DNA from 2 places in the Streptomyces sp. NBC_00667 genome. Region 2 is predicted to be linked to the other one. Evidence: predicted binding sites of a transcription regulator. Region 2 holds the regulator's gene; the other holds the start of a gene.

Region 1 (9,323 bases), 620 kb from region 2:
GTGCTTCGCCGGCTCGTGTCGGTGTGTGCAATTTCCCGCCCGGCCGCGTGAAACTGGCCGGAATACATCCCCGAAGATCCCCGAAGGGATCCCGTATGCGCAGCCACTCCGCTTCCGCCCTCGCCGTCGCCGCCCTCCTGCCCTGCCTGCTGTTCGGTGCCACCGCCTGCCAGAGCGCGCCCGCGGGGGAGGCCCCGGCCCCCGCGGCGGCGCCCGGGGTCCCGGTGGACGACGGGGCGCCCGGCGCCGGTGAGGATCCGGCCGGGTCCGGCGCGCAGGCCCAGGCCGGCGCCGCGAAGGACGCTCATGTGGGTGAGTCCGTACGGGTGCGGGGGCGCCAGGTGGGCCGTCACCTCCAGGTGGTGCTGAACGCGTACGTGGACCCGGCCGTCAGCGTCGACAAGAACTTCGCGCCGGCCGCCGGGACGCGCTGGGCGGCCGCCTCGATGTCGTTCGTCAACGTGGGCGGCGCTTCGTACGGGGCGCTCGGGCGCATGTGGGCGTACGACAGTGCAGGCGGCCGGCACGCGGTGGTGCCCACCGGTGAACTGACGACGGGCAAACCGCTCGTCTTCGATTCCCTCGCGGTCGGCGAACGGGCCGAAGGGTGGGTGGTGTTCGAAATCCCGGAAAAGGTGCGCGTCGTACGGCTCCAGTACCAGGACGCGAACATCCAGGCGAATTCCGGCGGGGGATTCTGGGCGGTCTAGCGGCGTCGTAGCCCGCGCGGGTGAAAGGCCGTGAAAGGGCCGTGGGAGAGAGCACTAAGGTGCGGCGCATGACTTCAACCCAAGCCGAAATCGACCGGTCCGAACTCGGCACCCTCTCGGTGCTCGCCTGGATCGGCGACCCCTCCGAAGGCCACGACATCCCCTACCTCCTCGCCTACACCCTCGGCGACGGCCCGAAGGGCAAGGAGGCCGGTGAGGCGGCCGCCCGCGGGCTGCTGGAGGAGATCGGGCTGCCCATCGGCGACGTGGTCATGGACGGCACCCGCAGCCCCTCCACCTTCGCGGTGAAGATCCTGCTGGCGGGCAACCAGGTCGCGCTCACCCTGCCCGGCCTGAACGCCACCTGCACCGCCCCCGACGAGTGGGTGACGGCGGCCGGCGAGAGCGGGCAGGCGTACTTCCTCTTCGCCACCACCGCCTGGCCCGAGGCCGTCCCGGGCCGGCCGGTGAGCCCGGAGCTGCTCCAGGCGTTCGCGGGTGACGAGGCGGTGCTGACCAGCAGCGCCCACTGCGTCATCACGGTGCAGAGCCTGCGCCAGTAGCCCGGCGCACCTTTCTCCGGCCGCCGGGCCCCCAGCCCGCCCGGCGGCCGGCACCCGCCGCACCGCTTCGAACCGCCCTCTCGTCAGGGCTGGTCGAAGGAGAACCGGAGCGAGCGGACCCGGTTGTCGAAGCTGGAGCCCGCCAGATCGGGCAGGCCCGCCGCCCGCAGCCCCACCGGCCGGGTCAGGAGCTCCCGGAACAGCGCTTTCATCTCCACCCGGGCCAGATGCGCGCCCAGGCAGAAGTGCGGGCCGCCGCCCCCGAACCCCAGGTGCGGGTTGGGCGAGCGGGTGATGTCGAAGGCGTCCGGGTCGGGGAAGACGGCCTCGTCACGGTTGGCGGAGGCGTAGTACAGCACCACCTTGTCGCCCGGCCGGAACAGGTGGCCGCCCAGCCGGTGTTCGGCGATCACCGTCCGGCGGAACTGGATGATCGGCGTCGAGTGGCGGACCATCTCGTCCACCGCCCCGTCGGCGTACGTCTCGAAGTCGCCGAGCAGCAGGCCGCGTTGGTCGGGGAAGTCGGTGAGCAGGGTCAGGCCGTGCGTGATGGCGTTGCGGGTGGTCTCCACCCCCGCCACCATCAACAGCGAGAAGAACGCGCCCAGCTGCCGCGCCCCGAGCGCCTGGCCGTCCACGTTCGCGCAGATCAGCGCGGAGATCAGGTCGTCCTGAGGGTTCCTGCGCCGCTCGCGCCCGATGCCCGCGACCATCCGCTGCATCCGGGCCAGCGCCCGCAGCCCCCGGCCGGGCATCCGCAGCCGGGCCGCCAGGCCGCGCTCGACCCCGATGTTCTCGGAGGCGTGGTTGACCCGGTCGGCGATCTCCGGCCGGTAGCGCTCCGGGATGCCCATCATGTTGCAGATGACCTCCAGGGGCAGCCGGGAAGCCACGGCCGAGACGAACTCGTCGGGCCGGTGCGCCAGTACGTCGTCCACGATCCGGGCCGCCACCGCGTGGATGTCCGCCTCGGCCGCGGCCAGCAGCCGGGGCGTGAAGGCGCGCTGCACGATCTTCCGCAGCTGCGCGTGGTCCGGCCCGTCCAGATTGACCATGGAGTCCCCGAACAGTGCCCGCACCCAGCGGGCCGGTTCCGGGGTGGTGACCCCGGGCGCGCTGGCGAACACCTTCGGCAGCCGGCTCGCCTCCTGCACGTCCGCGTGCCGTACCAGCGCCCAGTGGCCGCGCCCCCGGCCCTCGGGGACGAACACCGGGGCGTCCAGCGCCCGCAGCCGGGCGAAAGCGGCCAGGCGGTCATCGGGGGGCAGTTGCCAGAAGGCCGGATCGGCCAGCTCCTGCCCGGGCCGGTCCGCGTACCGCTGTGCCGGGACTGTCATGGCCCGCACCTTCTTCCTCGTCGTCGGCGCAGTCGCCGTGCCGCCCCCGACCGTCTGTACTCACGCACCAGAACGCGTCCGCTCGGTCAAGGTCACGCCCACCGCCACCGAGGCCCCCATGACCAGGCCGGCCCACAGCACCGCGTCCTCCCCGCTCCAGGAGCAGGCCAGGATCGCCAGCGCGGAGAGCGGCAGCAGCAGTTGCTGGGCCGTCGTGCGCTTGAAGTGGCGGGCGTGCAGGAACCAGACGGCGACCAGATACAGGGCGGTGGGTACGGTGACCGTCAGATTCGCCGCCAGCTGCGAGATGTGGGCCTTGCCCACCGCCTGCTCGACCGCCACTTCCATCCCGGCGCCGACGGCCGCCGCCGCACCGAGGATCACGTAGTGCCCGTAACCCCAGGGGATCGCCTGGCGGTTGCCGGACAGCCGCTCGTGGGCGGGAACCGCGAAGTAGATCCACCAGGCGGAGAAGACGATCAGCAGGCCGCCGGCCGCGATCGGCAGCAGCACGCCCAGAGCCTCCTGCTCGTCGAGGGCGGACTGTACGGCGACGGTGCTCGCCGACACCGTCTCGCCGAGGACGATCAGCGTGAACAGGCCGTACCGCTCCACGATGTGGTGCGGGTGCCAGGCCGTCTGGTGACGCCTCTCGGCGATCAACGGGACGGAGAGCTCGGCGGCCACCAGCACCAGGAACAGCCAGCGCCGTGCGCCCGCGGGAGCCGCGAGCAGGGCGATCCAACCCGCCTGGCACACCACCAGACCGGCGGCGTACATCAGTGCCGAGCGCCGGGCCGGTCCGCTCTCGCCCGCGGCGGCGCGCAACCACTGCGCGGTCAGCGCGATGCGCATCACCACGTAGCCGAAGACCGCCACGGTCCAGTCCTGGGCGTCGAAGGCCCGCGGCACCCCGGCCGCGTAGATCAGCACGCCGGCGATCTGGACCAGGGTCGCCACCCGGTACGGGATGTCGTCGCAGTCGTAGGCGGAGGCGAACCAGGAGAAGTTGAGCCAGGCCCAGAACACCCCGAAGAAGACGAAGAGGTAGCCGGTGATGCCGGCGCCGAAGTGCCCCTCGGCCAAGGCGTGGACCAGCCGTGCCCCGGCCTGGGCGACCGCGACGACGAAGCAGAGGTCGAAGAACAGCTCCAGCGGCGTCGCGGTCCGGTGCGCCTCGTCCGGGCGCCGGGCGGTCATTCGTACGTACAACATGGCGCCCAGGACAGCAGCCGGACGCCGGCCGGCACCCGAGGCGCGCGGGTCCGCGGTGAAACGGGGTACCGCTCGCGGGCCCGCGTCCCGGGGTGTGCGCCGGTGGGGCTGTGCCGCCCCGCGGGCGGGGTCCGGCGGCTGACCGGTGGCCCCGGCGGGAGCGAACGTACCCTGGGGGCATGAGCACCGCCCCCGCCTCCGACCGCCAGGACCCCGCGGACCCCTCGGGTTCCCCCACGACCGGGCCCGGGGCCGCCGCGCCCGCCGCCGCGGCGGCGAAGCCCAAGCCCAGGCCCAAGCCGAAGCTCGACTTCGGTGACCCCCTGGACCAGCAGTCCTCGGACGACACGGACCGCGGCTGGGGCGAGCGGCCCCCCGCCGGCGGCAGCGCGGCCGACCTGGCCCGCTTCCTCGACGAGAAGCCCCCGCACCACGTGTGAGCGCCGGGGCTCAGACGGAGCCGTCGCGCCCCTGGCCGTAACCGGGTGCCTGGCCGTAGCCCGGTCCCTGTCCGTAACCCGGCGCCTGGCCGTAACCGGGCCCCTGTCCGTAACCCGGTCCCTGCGCCGCCTGGACCCCGGGGCCGCCGGCCTGGCCGGAGCCGGTGCGCTGGGCGACGAGGTTGTCGCGGATCTCCTTGAGGACCTCCAGCTCGGTGATCTCCATGGTCTCCTGCACGCCTTCCCGGGCCTTGCGCCTCTCCTCCATCCTGGCCAGGTACTTCGCCATCGGCAGCACCATCAGGAAGTAGACGACCGCCGCGGTGATCAGGAAGGTCAGCGTGGCGTTCAGCACCGAGCCCCACATGATGTTCACGCCGGTGGGGTCCCCCTTCGCGTCGACGCCGCACGGGGCCTTCAGGCAGGACGAGTAGACGTCCAGGTTCTTCGTGCCGAAGGCGCCCACCAGCGGACTGATGATCCCCTTCACCACGGAGTTCACGATGTTGGTGAACGCGGCGCCGATGACCACGGCCACCGCCAGGTCGACGACGTTGCCGCGCATCAGGAAGGCCTTGAAGCCCGCCAGGACGCTCTCGTTCTTCTTGCTCACGACTGAGCCTCATCTCGCATCTGCGGAACCATCTACGGAACACGGATCCAACGGTTGCGAAAACTACGGCAGCCGGGGCCCCGCCTGTCCAATCGAAGCCCTTCCGAAGACGGTGTGACAGGTCACCCGTCCGATTCAGCACAAGGTCACCGCCAGCCGTGACACGCTGCCGGCGCCGACGAGGGCCCGCGCGGTCTCCCGGGGGACGGACAGCACCACCGTGGCCCCGCCGTCGCCCGGCGTCCCCTCCGGCTCCGGCACCCGCGCGACCCGAGCCGCGGCAGCCACCACCCGGGGCGGCCCGGCGCGCTCCGCCGCCACCACGTCCACCCGGTCCCCGGGCCGCAGCAGCCGCACCGTCGCCGCGTCCGCGATGCGTACGGGGGCCGACACCATCCGCACCACCGTGGGCGGCGGTCCCGCCTCCGGCGGTCCGGCGCCCCGGGAGGCCCGCGCCTGTGTCCCGCCGACCGCCAGCGCGGCCGCGACGACGGCCAGCCCCGCCGCCCCGGCCCGCCTCCGACGTCGCACGGCGCGCCCGAGGCGGTCCCCGCCACGCCCCACCCGCAGCGGCGGGAAGAGCGGGACGGGGTGCGCGGGCAGGCCCGTGGGAGGCAGGCGCGTGAGAGGCAGGGCCCCGGGAGTCGGGCCCGTAGGAGAAGGGGGTGCCGTAGGAGAAGGGGATCCCGTAGGAGAAGGGGACGAGGAAAGCTGCGGGGAAAGGAACGCGGACATGCGGAACACCGCCCGGCTGTGGGTTCGGGGTCCGGACCCGGCGTCCGGACACCCCTCACGATCCGCCCCGGCGCCCGATCCCGCTCACGCCTGTGGACCGTCCCCAGGTTGTGGACAACCCCGTCACCCCCAGGGGTGAGTGCGGCGCTAGGGCAGCTCGATGCCCAGGTCCCAGCCGTCGTGCGCGTGCGTGCACAGGCAGTCCCGGGATTCCGTCGGCGGCAGGGCCGCGACCGCGTCGAACAGGACCTCGCGCAGCCGCCCGACGTTCTCGCCGAACACCCTCAGCACCTCGGTGTGGGAGACGCCCTCGCCCGTCTCGGCGCCCGCGTCCAGGTCCGTCACCAGAGCCATCGAGGTGTAGCAGAGGCCCAGCTCCCGCGCGAGGACCGCCTCCGGGTGCCCGGTCATACCGACCACCGACCACCCCATGGCCGCGTGGAAGAGCGATTCGGCGCGCGTCGAGAACCGGGGGCCCTCCACCACGACCATCGTGCCGCCGTCCACCGGCTCCCAGCCCCGCCCGCGCGCCGCGCCCATCGCCGCCGCCCGCCCGACCGGGCAGTAAGGGTCGGCGAAGGTGGTGTGCACGACGTTCGGGACGGATCCGTCCGGCAGCGGCTCCCCGTCGAAGAAGGTCTGCACGCGGGACTTCGTGCGGTCCACCAGCTGGTCCGGCACCAGCAGCGTGCCCGGCCCGTACTCGGCCCGCAGACCCCCCACCGCGCACGGCCCGAGCACCTGGCGCACGCCGACCGAGCGCAGCGCCCACAGGTTGGCCCGGTAGTTGATCTTGTGCGGCGGGACGGTGTGGCTGCGCCCGTGCCGCGGCAGGAACGCCACCGACCGGCCGGCCAGCTCACCCAGGTACAGGGAGTCGCTGGGGGGCCCGTAGGGGGTTTCCACCTGTATTTCGGAGACGTCCTCCAGGAAGGAGTAGAACCCCGAGCCGCCGATGACACCGATCTCTGCGTTCGCCATACGGTCACCCTAGCCGCGGACGCACACGGCCCCGCCGCCCAGGTGAGGGCGGCGGGGCCGGGCGGAAAGCGGACGGGTCAGGCGGCCGAGGTGGAGCTGCTGCTCGTGGTCGACGAGGACGACGTGGTCGAGGACGCGGCGGCCGGGGCGGCGGCGGTCGACGTCGTGGACGAAGCCGGCTTCGAAGCGGGCGTGCTGCTCGACGACGCACCACGGCTGTCGTTCCGGTAGAAACCGGAGCCCTTGAAGACGATGCCGACCGCGGAGAACACCTTCTTCAGGCGTCCGTCGCAGTTCGGGCACACGGTCAGTGCGTCATCGGTGAACTTCTGCACGGCCTCAAGGCCCTCACCGCACTCGGTGCACTGGTACTGGTAGGTCGGCACGAATTTCCTCCTGGCACTCTCACTCAATGAGTGCTAACGACGCTCCATGGTGACGTATTCCGGCGGAACAGTCCACCGATCTCGGCCGCGCGGTGACCGACACCACCCTCAGACGGTGCTGAGGTCCCGCTGCCGGCCCCGGTTCTCCCGGGCCTGCGGGGTCTCCGAAGAGCTGACGATCCGGCCGGCCGCCTTCGGCGCGAGCTTCGCCCGCAGGGAAAGCAGCGTGACCAGCGCCAGCGCGGTCGCGGCCGCCGGCACGAGGAACCCGTACGAGGACCCGTGCGCGTCCGTCAGGCGGCCGGCCACGATCACGGCGATGGCCTGCCCGAAGGCGACCGCACCGGTCAGCCAGGTGAAGGCCTCGGTGCGGGCGTTCGCCGGGATCAGCGCCTCGATCATCGTGTAGCCGGTGATCAGGGCCGGGGCGATGCACAGACCGACGAGCAGGCCGATGGCGGCGAGCAGGACCATCGAGTCGGCGGTCCACAGCAGCGACGCGGTGGCGGTCAGCCCGATGTAGCCGAGCAGCAGCCGGCGGCGCGGGCCGATCTTCCAGGCGATGGCGCCGCAGGCGATGCCGGCGAGCATGTTGCCCGCGGCGAAGACGCCGTACAGCAGGCCGTTCGCACCCGGGCTGCCCATCTCGCTGGAGAAGGCGGCCATCGAGACCTGCATGCCGCCGAAGACGGCGCCGATCCCGAGGAAGGCGACGATCAGGACGCGCAGACCCGGGAAGGACAGGGCCGAGGCGCGCTTGCCGCCGGTGGAGGTCTGCGCGTGCCCCTTGGGCTGGGTCGCGCGCTGGGCGGCGAAGAGCAGGCCGCCGAGCAGCGAGAGCGTGGCTTCGGTGATGAGCCCGGCCGAGGGGTGCAGGCCGGTGCACAGCGCGGTCGCGAGGACCGGGCCGACGACGAAGGTGAACTCGTCGGTGACGGACTCGAACGCGGCGGCGGTCGGCAGCAGCGGCGAGCCCTCCAGCTTGGCGGCCCAGCGGGCCCGGACCATCGGCCCGACCTGCGGCACCGAGGCGCCGGCCGGGATCGCGGCGGCGGCGAGGGCGAGGACGGGGGCGCCGAGCAGCGCGAGCGCGACCAGGGCGCTCACGGCGGCGGCGTGGAGGAGTACGACCGGCAGCAGGACGGCGCTCTGGCCGTGCTTGTCGGTCAGGTTGCCCATCAGGGGGGCGCACAGCGCCATGGAGATGCCGGTGACGGCGGAGACGATGCCGGCGTTGGCGTAGGAGCCGGTGGTGTGCTGGACGAGCAGCAGGATGCTGATGGTCAGCATGCCGAACGGCAGGCGGGCGGCGAAGCCCGGGAGCAGGAAGCCGAGGGCGCCGGGAGTGCGCAGGAGCTGTCCGTAGCCGGGGCGGGCGGACGAGTCGGTCGTGACCGCGGATGTCACGGCCTTGCCTTTCCGCTGCCTGGTAGAACTCCCCGTCTGCGGACGGTGCGGCACCTTGTGGGCGAGCCGCACCCGTACATGTGGGAGCCCCGAGAGCTGTCCTCTTGCGCAGAACCGAGTGATACCTGGGCGCCCACTGCGGGGGCCACGGCCGCTTTGCGGTCGCGCCAGCTCTGCGTCAGGCAGAGTTGGTTCGTTCTGGTGTGCCTTTATCGTACAGGCAGACCGTCGCTTACGCCCTGTGATTCCGACGACAATTTATGGGTTCACCTGCGATTAACTGGAAGTTCGCATTCCGCAAGCCGTCAAAGCAGGGCAGAAGTGCCCACCGGACCGCGAAATCACAGATTTAGAACGTCGCTCTAACGCTCCGAAGCCCCACCAAAGGCCCACCCGAGCCCCACCCGAGCCCCACCCGGGCCCCGCCTCAAGCCCCGTTCGAGCCCGTCCCCAGCCATCCCGCGAGCTTGCCGCCCCGCGCGACCGCCCGCAACCGTGCCTCCGCCGCGTCCCGTACCTGGTCCGTCGCCACCACCAGCAGCTCGTCCTGCCGGCGCAGCACCGTCGACGGCGCCGGTACGAAGCTCTTCCCGTCCCGCACCACCAGCGTCACCGACGCCCCGGCCGGGAGCCGCAGCTCTCCGACCTCCACGCCGTGCATCCGCGAGGCCGGGGGTATGGCGAAGGACAGCAGGTGCCCGCGCAGCTTCTCCAGCGGAGCGGACTCGATGCCCAGGTCCGCCGCCTCGTCCGCGGCGCCGAGTTCGAGCTTGCGCGCCAGCCACGGCAGGGTCGGGCCCTGGACCAGGGTGTACACGACGACGAGGACGAAGACGATGTTGAAGACCCGGTCGCTGCCCTCGATGCCGGTCACCATCGGGATGGTGGCCAAGATGATGGGCACGGCGCCGCGGAGGCCCGCCCACGACATCAGGG
Region 2 (9,323 bases):
CGACTCCCCGGCGCCATCCCCGAGGGCTTTTCCCGGCGGTCCGCTCGCCGCCGGGCCCGCGGCTCAGGGGGTGGGCCGGAAGCCGATGGTGGGGACGGCGCGGCGGCGGGGGCCCGGCGGCGCGCCGGGGGGCACCAGGGCGTCCAGGAAGGCGTAGCGGCCCCGCAGGTCGGCCGGGGCCGCGCGCCACCAGTGGGAGACCTCCGGCCAGCCTGGGGCCGACAGGGAGCCGCCGAACTCCTGCACCGACAGGGCGGCCGTGAGCCCGGCGAAGGCCAGCCGGTCCGCCAGCGGCCAGCCCGCCAGGGTGCCCGTCACGAAGCCGGCCACGAACACGTCGCCGGCTCCGGTGGGGTCCAGGGCGTCCACCATGATCCCGGGGACCTCCGCCGTCTCCCCCGTGCGGCCGTCCACCGCGCAGGAGCCGTCCGCGCCCATGGTCACCACCGCCACCGGGACCTTGTCCGCCAGGGCCCGGGCCGCCGCGCGGGGGCACTCGGTCCGGGTGTAGCGCATGGCTTCGCCCGCGTTCGGCAGGAACGCCTCGCAGTGCTCCAGGTCGGCCAGGGCCCCGAGGTCCCAGCGGCCGCTCTCGTCCCACCCCACGTCGGCGAAGACCCGCGAACCCTGCCGGGCCGCCTGGGCGATCCACTCCTCGCCCCCGCCCGGGCCCAGCGAGGCCACGGCCGCCCGGGTGCGGGGCGGGCACTGCGGGAAGCGGCCGGGGCCCGTCGGGAGCGGGGCCTCGTGGCCGTGGGAGACCATCGTGCGCTCGCCCTCGTACGCCATGGAGACGGTGACGGGGCTGTGCCAGCCGGGGATCCTGCGGGACATCGACAGGTCGATGCCCTCGCCCTGCTCCAGCGCGTCCCAGCAGTACTCGCCGTAGTGGTCGTCGCCGAAGGCCGCGGCCAGCGAGGTGCGCAGGCCGAGCCGGGCCAGTGCGGCGGCCATGTTGGCTACCCCGCCGGGACTGGAGCCCATGCCGCGCGCCCAGGACTCCGTGCCGCGGACGGGAGCCGAGTCCAGGCCGGTGAAGATGATGTCGAGGAAGACGGTGCCCGTGAGGAAGACGTCGCAGCCCGGTTCCTGGGGATCGCGCACCGGCCCGAGCGGGTCCAGTCTCGCTTCGGGGCTGGTACGGCTTTCCCGAGTGGTCACGATGCGCTCCCCGTTCCGTGCGTGTGCGGCCGATGTGGACGGCTCGCGCCCGGGCCTGCGGCGGACAGTCGTCGTCGGTGCCCGAGCGCGGACGAACCAGAACCCAGTGTGACGCACATCACCACATGAGCGCTCGGATCCGGCCGGATCCGAAGGCCCCCGGCTCCCCGCTACGCGCGCTTGGGCAGTGCGACCCGTACGAGGTCCGCGGCGATCGTCAGCTCGCCCTCGAAGCCGGCCGCGCGCGCCTGCCGCTCGAACTCGGCGGGGTCGGAGTACCGCTGGGAGAAGTGCGTCAGCACCAGGTGCCGGACCCCCGCGTCCCTGGCCACCCGGGCCGCCTGTCCGGCGGTGAGGTGGCCGTGGTCGGTGGCCAGTGCCACGTCCTCGTCCAGGAACGTCGACTCGATCACCAGCATGTCGCAGCCCTCGGCGAGCGCGTCGACGCCCGCGCACAGCCGGGTGTCCATCACGAAGGCGAAACGCTGCCCCCGCCGGTGCTCGCTGACCTCGTCCAGGGTGACGCCGCCCAGGTTCCCCTCGCGCTGGAGCCGGCCCACGTCCGGCCCCTTGATCCCGTGCCGCGCCAGCAGCTCCGGCACCATCCGGCGCCCGTCGGGCTCCGTGATCCGGTAGCCGAAGGACTCCACGGGGTGCGAGAGCCGCCGGGCCTCCAGCGTGTACGGGGGCCCCTGCGCCAGCGTCCCGTCCGCGGCCACCGGCTCCTCGCGCAGCGCCACCGTCTCCCGGTAGGCGGTGGCGTAGCGGAGCCGGTCGAAGAACTTCTGCCCCGAGGCCGGGTAGTGCGCGGTGACGGGGTGCGGCACCTGGTCGAGGTTGATCCGCTGGATCACCCCGGCGAGGCCGAGGCTGTGGTCACCGTGGAAGTGGGTGACACAGATCCGGTTGATGTCGTGCGCGGCGACCCCGGCGCGCAGCATCTGGCGCTGGGTGCCCTCGCCCGGGTCGAAGAGGATGCCCTCGCCGTCCCAGCGCAGCAGGTAGCCGTTGTGGTTACGGGCCCGGGTGGGGACCTGGCTGGCGGTCCCCAGGACCACGAACTCGCGTACGGACACCGGTTATCCGGGGGGCCACTGGAGGCCGCGGCCGCCGAGGACGTGCGCGTGGGCGTGCCAGACGGTCTGGCCCGCCCCGGCGCCGGTGTTGAACACGATCCGGTAGCCGTGGTCGGCGATCTTCTCGTCGGCGGCGATCTGCCCGGCCTCGCGGAGCACGTCGGCGGCGATCGCCGGCTCGGCGGCGGCGAGCGACGCGGCGTCGGGGTAGTGCGCCTTGGGGATCACGAGCACGTGCGTGGGCGCCTGCGGGTTTATGTCCCGGAAGGCGACGGTCGTCTCCGACTCGCGGACGATCGTCGCCGGGATCTTCCCCTCCACGATCTTGCAGAACAGGCAGTCCGCCTGCGGTTCCCCGGCCATTGCTGCGCCTCTCGTGACGTTGATCGGTCGGGGCATCGTAACCGGCGGCGTGATCCCCCGGCTCGTGACCTGCTCGGCCACCTCGGGGCGGACGGCCTCAGGACCAGCGGCCCGTCCGTGCCAGCAGGACCGCCGTCGCGGCCGTTCCGGCGGTGGAGGTGCGCAGGACCGAGGCGCCCAGGCGGTACGGGTGGGCCCCGGCCGCCGCGAAGGCGGCCAGTTCCTCCGGGGAGACCCCGCCCTCCGGGCCGACCACCAGGACGATGGAGCCCGCGGTGGGCAGCTCGGCGGTGGCCAGCGCCTCCGAGGGGGTGTCGCGGTCCTCGTGCAGGACCACGGCCAGGTCGGCTTCGGCGAGCAGCGCCGCGACCTGCTTCGTGGACAGGGCCTCCGCGACCTCCGGGAACCGCACCCTGCGGGACTGCTTGCCCGCCTCCCGCGCGGTGGCCCGCCACTTGGCCAGGGACTTGGCGCCCCGCTCTCCGCGCCACTGGGTGATGCAGCGCGAGGCCTGCCAGGGGACGATGGCGTCCACACCGGTCTCGGTCATGGTCTCGACGGCGAGCTCGCCGCGGTCGCCCTTGGGCAGGGCCTGCACGACGGTGATCCGGACGGCCGGCTCCGGCTCCTCCTGGACGGACTCGAGGTCCATGACGACGAGGCGGTCCTTGCCCTCGGCGGCCTTGACGACGCCCTCCGCCCAGTGGCCGCGCCCGTCGGTGAGGACCACGTCCTCACCGGGGTTCAGCCTTTTCACGGAGACCGCGTGACGGCCTTCCGGGCCGTCCAGCACGAACTCCGGCCCCGCGGGGACCTCCTCGACCACGAACACCGGGGCCGTCATGACGCTCTCCTCATCTGCATGACCTTCAACGCACTCTGTGCCAGGGCGAGTTCCGCCACCAGCACCTCCACCAGTTCCCCCGCCGGCAGCGGCCGCGCCAGCCGGTGGCCCTGCCCCGCCCACAGCGCCATGCCCTGCGGATCCCCGGCGGCGGCCGCCGCCTTGCGCAGTCCCGAGGTCAGGTGGTGGACCTGCGGGTAGGCCGCCGGGGCGTACGGGCCGTGCTCGCGCATGAAGCGGTTGACCAGTCCCCGGGCGGGTCTGCCGGAGAAGGCCCGGGTGAGTTCCGTGTGCGGGAACAGCGGGTTGGTCAGCGCCCTCTTGTGCAGGGGGTCGGCGCCGGATTCCGGGCAGGGCAGGAAGGCCGTGCCGAGCTGGGCGGCCGCGGCGCCCGCCGCGAGCAGCGCCGCGATCTGCGCGCCGCGCATCACCCCGCCCGCCGCGATGATCGGCAGGGCCACCGCCTCCCGTACCGCCGCGACGAGCACGAGCAGGCCGACGCCCGCCGTGCCGTCGTTCTCCGGGTCGTCGCGGTGGGTGCCCTGGTGGCCGCCCGCCTCGACGCCCTGGACGCAGACCGCGTCGGCGCCCGCGGCCTCGGCGGTGCGGGCCTCCTCGACACCGGTCACGGTGACGACGGTGTACGTACCCGCCTCCCGCAGCCGGGCCAGGACGGCCGCGGGGGGGCAGCCGAAGGTGAAGGACACCACCGGGACGGGGTCTTCCAGCAGGATGGCGAGTTTGGCGTCGTAGCCGTCGTCGCAGGTGCCGACGATGTCGTCCGCCGCCAGGGACACCTCGTACCAGGTCGCCTCGCCGGCCAGCTGCCCCCGGTACGTCTCGACGGCCGCGGGGTCGACGTAGCCGGTCTGCGGCATGAGGAGGTTGACGCCGAAGGGGCGCCGGGTGAGCGCCCGCAGCCGCTTGATCTCCTGGTACATCCCGTCGGCGGTCTTGTAGCCGCCGGCCAGGAAACCGAGTCCGCCGGCCTCGCACACGGCGGCGGCGAGCGGCGGGCAGGCGACACCGCCCGCCATGGGGGCCTGCACGATCGGGTACGGGGAGAGACCGTTCGGCGCGGTGGACATGCCCTGCATCGTGCCACGTCCGGCGCACCCGGCCGAATCACCGCATTCGCCTGGCATAGTCCGCTTCCCGGCGCGGGTCCGGGAACGCCGCGAGCCCGGCCCGGGGCGTTCCCCGGGGCGGGCTCGCAGGAGGTGAGGCGGGCCGGTCAGCGGCCGTTGAACGCGTCCTTGAGGCGGCTGAACAGACCCTGCTGGCCCGGCGCGAACTGGCCCGTCGGCCGCTCCTCGCCGCGCAGCTTCGCCAGCTGGCGCAGCAGTTCCTCCTGCTGGGCGTCCAGCTTGCCCGGGGTGGTGACCTCGACGTGCACGATCAGGTCGCCCCGGCCGCCGCCGCGCAGGTGCGTGACGCCGCGCCCGTGCAGCGGGATCGCCTGGCCGGATCCGGTGCCGGGCCGGATGTCGATCTCCTCCAGCCCGTCCAACGTCTCCAGTGGGCACTTGGTGCCCAGGGCCGCGGCCGTCATGGGGATGGTGACCGTGCAGTGCAGGTCGTCCCCTCGCCGCTGGAAGGTCGGGTGCGCCAGCTCGTGGATCTCCACGTACAGGTCACCGGCGGGGCCGCCGCCGGGGCCGACCTCGCCCTCGCCCGCCAGCTGGATCCGGGTGCCGTTCTCGACGCCGGCCGGGATCTTGACGGTGAGGCTGCGGCGGGAGCGCACCCGGCCGTCGCCCGCGCACTCGGGGCACGGGGTCGGGACGACGGTGCCGAAGCCCTGGCACTGCGGACAGGGCCGCGAGGTCATGACCTGGCCCAGGAACGACCGGGTGACCTGCGAGACCTCGCCCCGGCCGCGGCACATGTCACACGTCTGCGCGGAGGTGCCGGGGGCGGCGCCCTCACCGGAGCAGGTGGTGCAGACGACGGCCGTGTCGACCTGGATGTCCTTGGTCGTCCCGAAGGCCGCCTCGTCCAGTTCCAGGTCGAGGCGGATCATGGCGTCCTGGCCGCGGCGCGTGCGCGAGCGCGGGCCGCGCTGCGAGGCCTGGCCGAAGAAGGCGTCCATGATGTCGGAGAAGTTGCCGAAGCCGCTCGCTCCGAAGCCGCCCGCGCCGCCGCCACCGCCCGAGGAGGACAGCGGGTCGCCGCCGAGGTCGTAGACCTGCTTCTTCTGCGGGTCCGAGAGGACCTCGTAGGCCGCGTTGATCTCCTTGAAGCGCTCCTGCGTCTTCGGGTCCGGATTCACATCCGGGTGGAGTTCACGCGCGAGGCGACGGAAGGCCTTCTTGATCTCGTCCTGCGATGCGTCGCGGCGCACGCCGAGAACGGCGTAGTAGTCCGTGGCCACTTACGACTCCGCCAGGATCTGTCCGACGTAACGTGCCACTGCGCGTACCGCTCCCATCGTTCCGGGGTAGTCCATGCGGGTCGGTCCGACCACGCCGAGTTTGGCGACTGCTTCGCCGCCCGAACCGTAACCGACCGAGACGACGGACGTGGAGTTCAGTCCCTCGTAGGCATTCTCATGCCCGATCTTCACGGCGACCCCCGACTCACTGGCCTCGCCCAGCAGCTTGAGGAGCACGACCTGCTCCTCCAGCGCTTCCAGCACCGGCCTGATCGTCAGGGGAAAGTCATGTCCGAACCGCGTGAGGTTGGCGGTACCGCCGATCATCAGCCGTTCCTCCGCCTCCTCCACCAGCGTCTCCCGCAGGGTGGCGAGGACGGCCTTGACCGTCGCCCGGTCCTCGGCCTCGAAAGACTCCGGGAGGTCCTGCACCAGCGGCGGTACGTCGGTGAAACGGCGGCCGACGACCCGGCTGTTCAGGCGCGCCCGCAGGTCGGCGAGCGAGGTCTCCGCGAACGGGGTTTGGCAGTCGACGAGCCGCTGCTCGACCCGCCCGGTGTCGGTGATCAGTACGAGCATCAGGCGCGCGGGCGCCAGGGAGAGCAGCTCCACGTGCCGGACGGTGGAGCGGGTCAGGCTCGGGTACTGGACGACGGCGACCTGCCGGGTGAGCTGCGCGAGCAGCCGCACGGTGCGCCCCACGACGTCGTCGAGGTCGACGGCGCCGTCGAGGAAGTTCTGGATGGCCCGGCGCTCGGGCGTCGACAGCGGCTTGACCCCCGCCAGCTTGTCGACGAAGAGCCGGTAGCCCTTGTCGGTGGGGATGCGGCCGGCGCTGGTGTGGGGCTGGGCGATGTAGCCCTCCTCCTCCAGCAAGGCCATGTCGTTGCGGACCGTCGCCGGGGAGACGCCGAGCCGGTGGCGCTCGGTGAGCGCCTTGGAGCCGACCGGCTCCTCCGTCCCCACGTAGTCCTGGACGATGGCGCGCAATACTTCGAGCCTGCGTTCGCTGAGCACTCGTGCACACCTCCAGTGCGGTGGGTCGTCGCTGCGGTCGTTTTCGGCCGGCCCGGGACGGGCCACTGGCACTCTGCGCATCCGAGTGCCAGACATCCCCCGGTCAGTGTACGGCCGGGTAGTACGCCGCGGGCAAGGGCGGCCCGCCAGGGTAGCGTCCCCGCATGGACGTGCGTTGGGAAGAGGCGGGCTGGGAACGGCTGACCGGGCGGTCCGGAAGACGCCGACTGCCGGTGTGGGACTGCACGGTGGGGCTGGTGGTGGGCGATGAGTCGGTGCTTCTGATCGACCCCGGATCCTGCGTCCGCGAAGGCCTGGGGCTGCGGGCGGAGGCGGAGCGGCTGACCGGCCGCCACGTGACCCATATCGCATTCACACACGGACATTTCGACCACGTGCTCGGCGGCTCCGCCTTCCCGGAGGCGGAGTTTTACGGTGCGGTCGGGCTGGACGCGCACCTCGCGCTGGACCGGGACGACCTGCGGGAGGACGCGGTCCGGCAGGGACTGGACCCGGCGGAGGCCGCCGAAGCGGCACGGGCGCTCCCGCTGCCCCGGCACCTGGTGTCGGGCGAGTGGACGCTGGAGCTGGGCGGGGTGCAGGTCCTGCTGGCGAACGTCGGGCCGGGGCACACGCGGCACGACCTGGCGGTCTTCGTGCCGGGCGAGCGGGAGGCCGTCTTCTGCGGGGACCTGGTGGAGGAGTCGGGCGAACCCCAGGCGGGCCCGGACGCGGTCCCGGCGCGGTGGCCGGCGGCGCTCGACCGGCTGCTCTCGCTCGGCGGGGACGACGCGCTGTACGTGCCCGGTCACGGAGCGGTGGTCGACGCGGGCTTCGTGCGTGCGCAACGCGCCACACTGGCGGGCCGGTTCGGCGTGTCGGGCGCGTGAGCGCGGGCTCTCTCGTACCGTCGGCCGGATGCGTGAGTACTCCCCCGATCTGACCCCGCAGTGGAAGCGCGCCAAGGCCGTGCCCGAGGTGCCGGCCGACCCGGGCCTCGTGGTGGAGGTGGCGGGCACCGACTTCTGCGGGGCGGTGGTGGGCTGCGAGGCGGGCACGGTGACCTTGGAGGACCGCTTCGGCAAGCGCCGCGCCTTCCCGCTGGAGCCGCGCGGGTTCCTCCTGGACGGCGCGGTGGTCACCCTGACCCGCCCGGTGCGTGCGGCGGTGGTGCCCACGCGGACGGCCTCGGGCTCGGTGGCCGTCCCCGGGGCGCGGGCGCGGGTGGCGCGGGCGGGGCGGATCTACGTCGAGGGCCGCCACGACGCGGAGCTGGTGGAGCGGGTGTGGGGCGACGACCTGCGGATCGAGGGGGTGGTCGTGGAGTACCTGGAGGGCATCGACGACCTCCCCGCCATCGTGGCGGACTTCGCCCCGGCGCCGGACGCCCGCCTGGGCGTGCTGGTCGACCACCTGGTGCCGGGTACGAAGGAGTCCCGCATCGCGGCGTCGGTGACGTCCCCGCACGTCCTGGTGGTGGGCCACCCGTACGTGGACGTCTGGCAGGCGGTGAAGCCTTCGGCCCTGGGCATCCCGGCCTGGCCGGTGATCCCCCCGGGCCAGGACTGGAAGACGGGCATCTGCCGCGCCCTCGGCTGGCCCCCGAACACGGGCGCGGCCTGGCAGCACATCCTGTCCCGCGTCACGTCCTACAAGGACCTCGACCCCACCCTCCTGCGCGCGGTGGAACACCTCATCGACCACGTCACGACCCCGGCCGACGCCTGATCCCCGGGCAATCCACCCCCGCCGGCGTTTGAGGCGCGGGAAACCCAGCCCCGCCGGCGCTTGAGGCGCGGGGCGAGGAAACCCAGCCCCGCCGGCGTTTGAGGCGCGGGGCCCGGGGCGGAGCCCCGGAAAGCCCGGCACAGCCGGGGCCGCGCAGCGCAACGGCGCCGCACCCGGCACACCCGCACCGGCACCGGCACCGGCACACCCGCACCCGCACCCGCCGCCCCGCGTCAGTCGACCCGCGTCAGTCGACCAGGTCCCGGATCACCGCGTCGGCCAGCAACCGCCCCCGCAGCGTCAACACGGCCCGCCCCGCCCCGTACGGCCCCGGCTCCAGCAGCCCGTCCGCCAGGGCCCGACCGGCCGCGGCCAGCCCGGCCGGAGCCAGCAGGGCCAACGGCACGCCGTCCACCAGCCGCAGCTCCAGCAGGATCCGCTCCACCCGCCGGTCCTCCTCCGACAGGACCTCCCGCCCGGCCCCGGGGGAACGGCCCTCGGCCAGCGCGGCGGCGTACGCCCCCGGGTGCTTCACGTTCCACCACCGCACCCCGCCCACGTGCGAGTGCGCCCCCGGCCCCGCGCCCCACCAGTCCGCGCCGCGCCAGTACAGCTCGTTGTGCAGGCACCGCCCGGCCTCCGAGGTGGCCCAGTTCGACACCTCGTACCAGTGGTACCCGGCCTCCGCCATCACCGCGTCCGCGATCAGGTACCGGTCGGCGTGCACGTCGTCGTCCGTCATCGGGACCTCGCCGCGCCG

What was found. The regulator HrcA, encoded in region 2, represses chaperone genes, less so after heat shock. The targets are predictions, from matches to a motif close to TTNGCACTCNGNNNNNCNGAGTGCNAA.
Region 1: a site for HrcA is predicted at 6,991-7,017, ahead of OHA81_RS13810 (FmdB family zinc ribbon protein). Genes of this name have one in related genera too.

The regions. Positions count from the first base shown of each region.
Region 1 is NZ_CP109022.1:2,979,675-2,988,997, reverse strand. It holds gene OHA81_RS13850 (hypothetical protein) at 96-710, shown strand; gene OHA81_RS13845 (DUF5949 family protein) at 779-1,273, shown strand; gene OHA81_RS13840 (cytochrome P450) at 1,357-2,610, opposite strand; gene OHA81_RS13835 (low temperature requirement protein A) at 2,671-3,825, opposite strand; gene OHA81_RS13830 (hypothetical protein) at 4,005-4,265, shown strand; gene mscL (large conductance mechanosensitive channel protein MscL) at 4,276-4,878, opposite strand; gene OHA81_RS13820 (hypothetical protein) at 5,014-5,409, opposite strand; gene OHA81_RS13815 (S-methyl-5'-thioadenosine phosphorylase) at 5,761-6,594, opposite strand; gene OHA81_RS13810 (FmdB family zinc ribbon protein) at 6,672-6,980, opposite strand; gene OHA81_RS13805 (MFS transporter) at 7,089-8,387, opposite strand; gene OHA81_RS13800 (potassium/proton antiporter) at 8,815-9,323, opposite strand, start outside.
Region 2 is NZ_CP109022.1:2,363,274-2,372,596, forward strand. It holds gene OHA81_RS11130 (carbohydrate kinase family protein) at 64-1,161, opposite strand; gene OHA81_RS11135 (ribonuclease Z) at 1,332-2,237, opposite strand; gene OHA81_RS11140 (histidine triad nucleotide-binding protein) at 2,241-2,600, opposite strand; gene OHA81_RS11145 (16S rRNA (uracil(1498)-N(3))-methyltransferase) at 2,698-3,444, opposite strand; gene OHA81_RS11150 (nitronate monooxygenase) at 3,441-4,532, opposite strand; gene dnaJ (molecular chaperone DnaJ) at 4,679-5,818, opposite strand; gene hrcA (heat-inducible transcriptional repressor HrcA) at 5,819-6,835, opposite strand; gene OHA81_RS11165 (MBL fold metallo-hydrolase) at 7,000-7,725, shown strand; gene OHA81_RS11170 (DUF3097 domain-containing protein) at 7,754-8,563, shown strand; gene hemW (radical SAM family heme chaperone HemW) at 8,811-9,323, opposite strand, start outside.